DNA from 2 places in the Lysinibacillus sp. FSL K6-0102 genome. Region 1 is predicted to be linked to the other one. Evidence: riboswitches for the same ligand, from Rfam matches in the RefSeq annotation. Region 1 holds a riboswitch; the other holds the start of a gene.
The links. Region 1 has a riboswitch for preQ1 ahead of NYE73_RS02535 (QueT transporter family protein). Riboswitches for the same ligand answer to the same signal wherever they lie in the genome.
Positions count from the first base shown of each region.

Region 2: another riboswitch for preQ1. It lies ahead of queF (preQ(1) synthase); the one in region 1 lies ahead of NYE73_RS02535 (QueT transporter family protein).

Region 1 is NZ_JBBOPH010000001.1:533,046-537,357, reverse strand. It holds gene NYE73_RS02545 (ABC transporter permease) at 1-611, opposite strand, end outside; gene NYE73_RS02540 (ABC transporter substrate-binding protein) at 696-1,718, opposite strand; PreQ1 riboswitch class I at 2,040-2,084, shown strand; gene NYE73_RS02535 (QueT transporter family protein) at 2,091-2,573, shown strand; T-box leader at 2,642-2,841, shown strand; gene trpB (tryptophan synthase subunit beta) at 2,900-4,063, shown strand; gene NYE73_RS02525 (long-chain fatty acid--CoA ligase) at 4,107-4,312, opposite strand, start outside.
Region 2 is NZ_JBBOPH010000001.1:4,753,883-4,758,194, reverse strand. It holds gene NYE73_RS24220 (S8 family serine peptidase) at 1-1,009, opposite strand, end outside; PreQ1 riboswitch class I at 1,319-1,365, shown strand; gene queF (preQ(1) synthase) at 1,491-1,991, shown strand; gene queC (7-cyano-7-deazaguanine synthase QueC) at 2,096-2,755, shown strand; gene queD (6-carboxytetrahydropterin synthase QueD) at 2,759-3,229, shown strand; gene queE (7-carboxy-7-deazaguanine synthase QueE) at 3,222-3,950, shown strand; gene NYE73_RS24195 (VUT family protein) at 3,992-4,312, shown strand, end outside.

The sequences.
Region 1 (4,312 bases):
TTTGCAGAGAAGCTGCGAATCATTCGTTTATTATCACCAGTTGCTCGGATAGCTAGCCCAACCTCTGTCTTTAAGAACCAGTCTGCTATTAACTTAATTAAAATCGTGATGATTAATACAACAATCAGCACACTCCATGTACCTGGTACATGCTGAAAGCCTATGCTTTTTAATAGGTTATTGATAGCATCATCGATCCCTAAATTACTCCAAAAAGATTGAAACTTTGAAAAGATTGTTTCAGAGTTTAGTAGTGGAATATTCGGGCGACCTATCGTATTTTCTGCAGTTAACCCCATGATACGTAGATTAATCGAGTATAAAGCAATCATCATTAAAATTCCTGATAAAAGCGGATTAATCTTTCCTTTCGTGTGAAGAATTCCTGTCATACATCCAGCAATAAATCCAGCAACAATTGCCACTAAAGTCGCTAAGATTGGGTGGTAGCCAAGCAAAACCATTGTTGCTGCAGTTGCCGCCCCTGTTACAAAGCTTCCATCAACCGTTAAATCCGGAAAATCTAACACCCGAAATGTTAAATATACACCAAGTGCCATAATTGCATAGATGATTCCTTGCTCCACTGCGCCAAATAATGCTAAAAACATCGTTGAATCATCTCCTAAATCTCTTTATTATTTATATCACTTGTAAAATGAAGATAAAGCGGGGATAGTGCACCCCGCTTCGTTTTACTGTTCTAGAATTTCGGCACCCCAAGAATCTTTAATTTCGATGCCTAAATCATCTGCAACTTTTTTATTGATTAATAATTTCAGATTTTGTGGGTATTGTGCTGGTGTATCGGCAGGTGTAGCTTCACCTTTTAAAATTTTCACAGCCATTTGACCTGCTTCATAACCGATATCGAAATATTCAAAACCATAAGCTGCTAAACCGCCACGTGCTACAGAATCTAGTTCTCCTACAATTAATGGTAATTTATTAGTATTGGCAACATCAATTACCGATTCTAATGCAGAAACAACTGTGTTATCAGTAATAATATAGAAAGCGTCTACTTTACCAATTAGAGACTCTGTCGCTTGTTTTACATCCGCTGAAGTAGATGCTGATGCTTCTACCACCGCTAAACCTTGTTCGTCCATAACCTTTTTCACTTCTGAAACTTGTGCAACTGAGTTTTGCTCACCCGCATTGTAGACCATCCCTACTTTTTTCGCACCAAGTTCTTTTAGGAATGCTACAGTTTTAGAAATCGTTTCTGGATGTAAATCGATTGTGCCTGTAATATTTTTCCCTGGCTTCTCCATTGAGTCAATTAGCTGTGCACCAACAGCATCTGTAACAGATGTAAAAATAATTGGAATATCACTTGTTGCTGTTGCAGCGGCTTGTGCAGAAGGTGTAGAGTTTGCAAAAATTAAATCTACGTTTGCACTTACTAGATTGTTAGCAATCGTTGTGTTAAGGCTATTATCTCCCTGTGCAATTTGTGGATCGTAGTCAACTTTTAAACCAGCATCTTCAATTGCTTTTTTAAAGCCTTCCGTTGCTGCGTTTAACGATGGATGCTCAACAATTTGAGTAATCCCGATTTTATATGTTTTATCATCTGCATTTCCGCTCTCACTTGCATTGTTTGATTCATTTCCTTTTGAATCTGTTGTACCTGAGCCACTGCTACCACAAGCAGCAAGAAGCAACACTAATCCAAAAAGAAGGAATGACAACTTCTTTACATTGCTTTTCACAAATAATCCCCCCGATTATATTCTCGAATATCTATCGCACTTTATCCAAACAAAGTGTGAATGTATCGCTATATTATCGTTATTATCGAGCTCCGTCAACAACATTATGAATGTTCTGACTTTTAAAAGTGACAAAATATTTTAGTTTTTCATTTAATTTGGCGCTTTAAACCGCTAAACTACGCTGTTTTAGTTATTCGATTTCTTTTTTCAACATAGTAAAAAATATTTATGACAATTTTGCGACGATAGGACATTATAGACAAAGTCTGACATTTGACTTCTACTAGATATCTATAATAAAATATTTACTTGTGTGAAAGCACCGTGGTTCGTAACCATCCCACGAAAAAAAACTAAGGAGAAATGAATATGAAGATAAAATTTTTAGCAGCAAGTGGTATCATTGCGGCTCTCTATATAGCTGTAACCATGCTTGTTGCACCATTTGGTTTTACAGAGGTTCAGTTCCGAGTATCTGAGATGTTTAACCATTTAGTGGCCTTTAATCCACGCTTTGCCGTAGGGATTATTATTGGTGTATTGATCTCTAATCTCTTTTCACCACTTGGCATTTACGATTTAGTTTTTGGTGTAGGTCATTCAATGATTACACTTGGCCTGTTTATTTTGATCTGTAAATTTGTCAAAAATATTTGGGCACGTTTAATTATTAATACATTGCTCTTTACATGTACTATGTTTATCATTGCCTTTGAGCTGAACTTGGCTTTAGAGTTGCCATTTTTCTGGACTTGGCTAACAGTCGCGGCGGGTGAATTTGTTGTATTAGCTGTAGGTGCACCGATTATGTATGTATTAAACAAACGCCTTCACTTTAAAAATTTGATTTAACTGACGGATCTTTTTAGATTCGTCTTTTTTCTTGACACTATTCTGAAAATACTCTACAATTCTTTCTAATAAATGCAAGGAAGAAGAGTAGTAGCAAGCATTGTTACTTTTAGAGAGCTGGTGGTTGGTGCAAACCAGTAGTACAGACTTGTGAATGGACTTCAGAGCAGCCTTATCAAATGTAAGGCCGTTTCGCTCCCCGTTACCGGAGCAGGAAAGCGCGCAAAAATTGCGAATGAAGGTGGCACCACGGTTACTCGTCCTTTTTATGAGGGATTGGAGTGGCTTTTTTTTTGGAAAAATTAGCATAGAGGAGTCGAGTTAAGATGAGTACAGTAGTAGAAAAAAAGGGATATTTCGGTGAATTTGGTGGAAGCTTTGTTCCAAAGGAGCTTCAAAATGTTTTAAATAGACTAGATGAGAATTTTCAAAAGTATAAAGAGGATGATGATTTTAAGCAAGAATTAGATTACTATTTCCGTGAATATGTCGGTCGTAAATCCCCTCTTTATTTTGCAGAGAATTTAACAAAGCAATTAGGTGGCGCAAAAATTTATTTAAAACGTGAAGACCTTAACCACACAGGCTCCCATAAAATCAATAATGTATTAGGACAAATTTTACTAGCTAAACGTATGGGAGCAAATCGCGTGATTGCCGAAACAGGGGCAGGTCAACATGGTGTAGCAACAGCTACAGCGTGTGCCATGTTTGGAATGGATTGCACGATTTATATGGGCTTGGAAGATACAAAACGTCAGGCATTGAACGTATTTCGCATGGAACTTCTCGGAGCGAAAGTTGTAGCTGTCGATAAAGGGCAAGGACGCTTAAAGGATGCAGTAGATGAGGCATTCGCTGACTTAGTAGAAAACTATGAAACAACCTTCTATTTATTAGGCTCAGCAGTTGGACCACACCCCTTCCCATCAATGGTTAAACATTTTCAATCAGTGATTAGCCGCGAAAGTCGTGAACAGATTTTAGAAAAGGAAGGAAAGCTGCCGACAGCTGTTCTTGCCTGTGTAGGAGGCGGTAGTAATGCCATTGGGGCATTTGCTGATTATATTGCAGACGAAGATGTTCGTCTTATTGGAATAGAGCCAGACAAAGCTGCTACCTTAAACGAAGGAACACCAGGAGAGCTACACGGCTTCAAATGTTTAGTACTTCAGGACGCAGAAGGCAACCCACTCCCTACCTATTCAATAGCAGCTGGTTTAGATTATCCAGGTGCGGGGCCTGAGCATAGCCATTTGAAAACAATCGGTCGTGCTGAATATGTGACCGTGACAAATGAAGAAGTTTTAGATGCCTTCCAAGTACTTTCTAAGGTTGAAGGTATTATTCCTGCTCTTGAAAGCTCACATGCAGTCGCACATGCTCTAAAATTAGCACCAACTTTATCATCTGAGGAAAGCATTATTATTAATATCTCTGGTCGTGGCGATAAAGACGTTGAACAAGTCTTCCACATGCTAACTAAATAACTCAAAAAAGAGCGACTTCCATTTACGGAAATCGCTCTTTTACCTATACCAATGATTTAGGATAAATTTCTGCTACATTATCTCGCAGCTTCGCTTTCAGGAATTTTCCGACAGATGTCTTTGGAATTTCTTCTAGAAAGACGACTGCATCTGGTACCCACCACTTGGCAAATTGATTTTCTAAAAAAGCAAGAAGCTCTGGTTCAGTTACTGATTGTCCCTCTTTCAATACAACACAAGCTAATGGAC
Region 2 (4,312 bases), 4.2 Mb from region 1:
TTTCAATTGCTTTAACAATACCAGATGTAGCCCCACTTCCATATGCACCAAGAACACGGTAAGCATAAAGGTCTACTTTTGGAGCAATTCCTTTAATGCCGAAATTGTTAGCCCCAATTGCTGCAATAGTTCCAGCAACATGAGTACCGTGAGAAGTATAGAACGAGCTTCCCTTTTCATTAAATTCGGGTGTTCCAGCAGGACGCTCAGAAGGCAAGGTTTCCGATGCATCGTCATCTGCCCGAGGCTTTGTGTAAGTTGATGAATTTGGAATGAAGTTTTTCCCACCCTTGTAAATTCCGGCGAACTCAGGGTGATCTGTGTCAATACCAGTATCTAATACTGCTACCTTTATACCTTGTCCTTCAATTCCTTCATTCCAAAGCTGTTCGATGCCGAGGAAAGAAATACTTGTATTCATTTGAGCCTCTAATTGATCTTCCTTAATCAGTTCTGATGATTTCATTGTATTATCTTCAGATGCGTAAACAATTGCATCAGGTTCAATTAATGTTATTCCTTCTATTGAAAGCAGCTTTGGGAGATCATTTGCTTTCACAGTTGCTGCAAAACCGTTTAAAACAGTATCAAATGTGTAGCCTTGAGTCATTTGAACATTTTTAGTAGCTAATTCTTTCTTAACTTGTGCTTGTTGAGATTTTACATTTGATCGAACTTCATTTGCTCGCGCATTAGAGAACTTTTGGCCTTTCAATTGGCTCATTCCTTGCTCTAGTGCCACAGGCTTTTCAGATAAATGTACGATGACTGCAACTTCTTGATTGCCTGATACATTTTGTAAGCTTTCGTGAAGAGTTGGACCATCTTTAGACAAGCTTAGCTGTTCAGCGATAGCCGCCTTTAATTGAAGTATACTTTCACTTTGGCTATCCTGCTTGAATGGCTTCGAATCTTCAGCATTAGCACTCGATAATGGAACCAATAGAAAAAGCACCATAACGAAAGCTATCATACTACTTAAAAACTTCGTAAACTTAAACTTTTTCAAATCTCATTTCTCCCTCCGCTCTTAATTATCACACTTTTCAGCTTAGTGTGATATTTCCAATTTATCACAGGTGAGATAATTCGAATATCGGAATATTGAAAAATCTCAAAATATTGATAATTAGTATTACTTTGTCAAAAATGGATTAATTCTATTTTCCTAGTAATTTAATAAAAAAGTAGAACTTTCAAATGAGTATTGACTTACAGTGATTCATACTTTTTATCATTTAAGAGTTTTATAAAAAATCCATTTGACGTCCTGTATTATTTTTTGTACGATATTGAAGAAAAGAATGCCCGGACTAGAACGGGAGAGGTTCATAGCTGATACCCTCTATAAAAAACTATGGAAACATGACAATATGCCATGTCCATATCGGACGTGGCTTTTTTTATCTGTTTACTTATGTTTTAAATAGAATGATTGGTGATGCCTCTCTTGAAAAGTGTTGGGAAACATTTTACAAGGAGGTTTTTTTATGTCTGGCAGAAGTCATGAAGAAGGATTAAAGGATTTGACCCTATTAGGTAATCAAGGTACAAAGTATTCCTATGATTATGCACCTGAGGTATTAGAGGCAGTGGATAATCTTCATGCTAATCGAGATTATTTTGTTAAGTTTAATTGCCCAGAGTTTACTAGTTTATGTCCGCTTACAAATCAGCCGGATTTTGCAACGATGTACATTTCATATATCCCAGATAAAAAAATTGTTGAAAGTAAATCTCTAAAGTTGTATTTATTCAGTTTTAGAAATCACGGCGATTTCCATGAAGATTGCGTGAATATCATTATGAATGATTTAATTGCATTACTTGATCCAAGATATATAGAGGTTTGGGGGAAATTTACTCCACGTGGGGGTATCTCGATTGATCCATGGTGTAACTATGGGAAGCCAGGAACTAAATACGAAGAAATCTGCAATTATCGTTTAATGAACCACGATCTTAACCCAGAAAAAATTGATAATCGATAAATGAAGCAAGACAGAGGTTTTTAGCTACCCTCTTAAAAAAACTAAGAAGAAAGCAGCACTTTTTCTTAGAGTGCTGTTTTTTCGATATAAGGGAGTCTTTATAGATGAAAAAGGAAAAAGCAATTGTAGTATTTAGTGGAGGTCAGGACAGTACAACTTGTTTGTTCTGGGCAAAAGAACGCTTTGAAGAGATTGAGGCAGTAACTTTCGATTATGGTCAAAGGCACCGTCTTGAAATTGACTGTGCGAAGGTGATAACAGAGGAGCTTGGTATCAAGCATCACATACTTGATATGTCTCTCCTGAATCAACTTGCTCCGAATGCATTGACACGACAAGACATAAAGGTGAAGGACGGAGAAAATGGTGAGCTCCCATCGACTTTTGTGCCTGGCCGCAATCTCCTTTTTCTTTCATTTGCGGGCGTTTTAGCGAGCCAAGTAGGGGCAAAGCATATTGTAACAGGTGTTTGTGAAACTGATTTTAGTGGATATCCGGATTGCCGAGATGTCTTTATTAAATCCTTAAATGTAACGTTAAATTTATCGATGGATGATTCCTTTGTGATTGATACACCCTTGATGTGGCTGAATAAGGCACAAACATGGGAATTAGCTGATCAGCTTGGGGCACTTGAGTTTGTACGACAAAGAACGTTGACTTGCTATAACGGTGTCATAGCAGATGGATGTGGTGAATGCCCAGCATGTAAATTGCGAAATAAAGGGCTTGATGAGTATTTAAGTTATAGGAAGGAGTCTTAAGGCATGTCAGATTTTAAAATCGTTGAGAGACTCCAGAGAATTGATGTGGATATTCAAAGAAATCAATTGAAATACCATGCAAAGCGTGTTCTTATAAGCAAAGAATTTACCTTCGATGCTGCTCATCATCTACATCATTATGAAGGGAAATGTAAAAATCTACACGGGCATACCTATCGAGCTATATTAGGACTGAGTGGCTACACTGATGAACGTGGTTTGATGATCGATTTCGGCGATATAAAAGAAATATGGAAACAAAAAATAGAGATTCATTTGGATCACCGTTATTTAAATGAAACGCTTCCACTCATGAATACGACGGCAGAGAATATTGTTGTTTGGATTTACGAAAAGTTGACTGAGGCCTTGCGTGATGAAGGATATAACGGTGTACGTGTAGAGTTTATCAGGCTTTACGAGACTCCAACAAGCTATGCAGAAGCTAGAAGGGAGTGGATGGAAGTTGAGTAAAGTACCTGTTATCGAGATTTTTGGGCCAACGATTCAAGGAGAGGGTATGGTCGTTGGCCAGAAGACAATGTTTGTAAGAACTGCGGGCTGCGATTATTCCTGTTCTTGGTGCGATTCATCGTTTACATGGGATGGCAGTGGAAAGCACCTTATTGTCCAAATGACAGCGGAAGAGATTTGGTCTGAGTTGAAACGTTTAGGGGGCAATGGTTTTTCATTTGTCACAATTTCAGGCGGCAATCCTGCACTCAATCCGAATTTAGCAGAGCTTATTGCCATTTTAAAAGAAAATGACATAAAAATCGGGGTAGAAACACAGGGGAGTAGGTGGCAAAAGTGGATGTATGAGATTGATGAACTGACAATTTCACCAAAGCCACCTAGTTCTGGAATGACCACAGACTACTCGGTGCTCTCTTATATCTTCGAAAAACTTAAAGATCGGAACAGCAATCACCATGTATCCCTCAAAATAGTCGTTTTTAATCAAGAGGATTACGATTATGCTAAACAAATTCACCATCGATATCCCATGATTCCTTTTTATCTTCAAGTCGGTAATGATGATCTCACGGCAACTGATAATTCACAATTAATGATGAATTTATTGGATAAATATCGTGCACTGATTGATAGAGTAATGAAGGATAAGGATTTAAGAGATGTTAAAGTACTGCCACAGTTACATGCCCTTGTGTGGGGAAATAAAAGAGGCGTGTAGGGTGCTCTTACAAAAATTAAATTTACTTGAGGAGTAATAGTTTGAGAATATTATTTTATTTATTATCTATTGTTATTGCTAATGTGGTAACGGCAGCATTTGCACCTTTCCATTTTGGTATGTTTATTGTCCCAATGGGAACGCTTTTAATTGGGGCAACCTTTATTTTTCGGGATCTAGTACAAAATAAATATGGTAGAAAAAAGACGTATTTATTTATTATTACAGCTTTAATTTTATCAGCTGTGGTGTCATTCCTACTAGGTGATACACTTTTAATTGTGGTAGCCTCAGCACTATCATTTGTTGTCGCTGAAACGGCTGATACTGAAATTTATACTCGATTAAAATTACCAATGGCT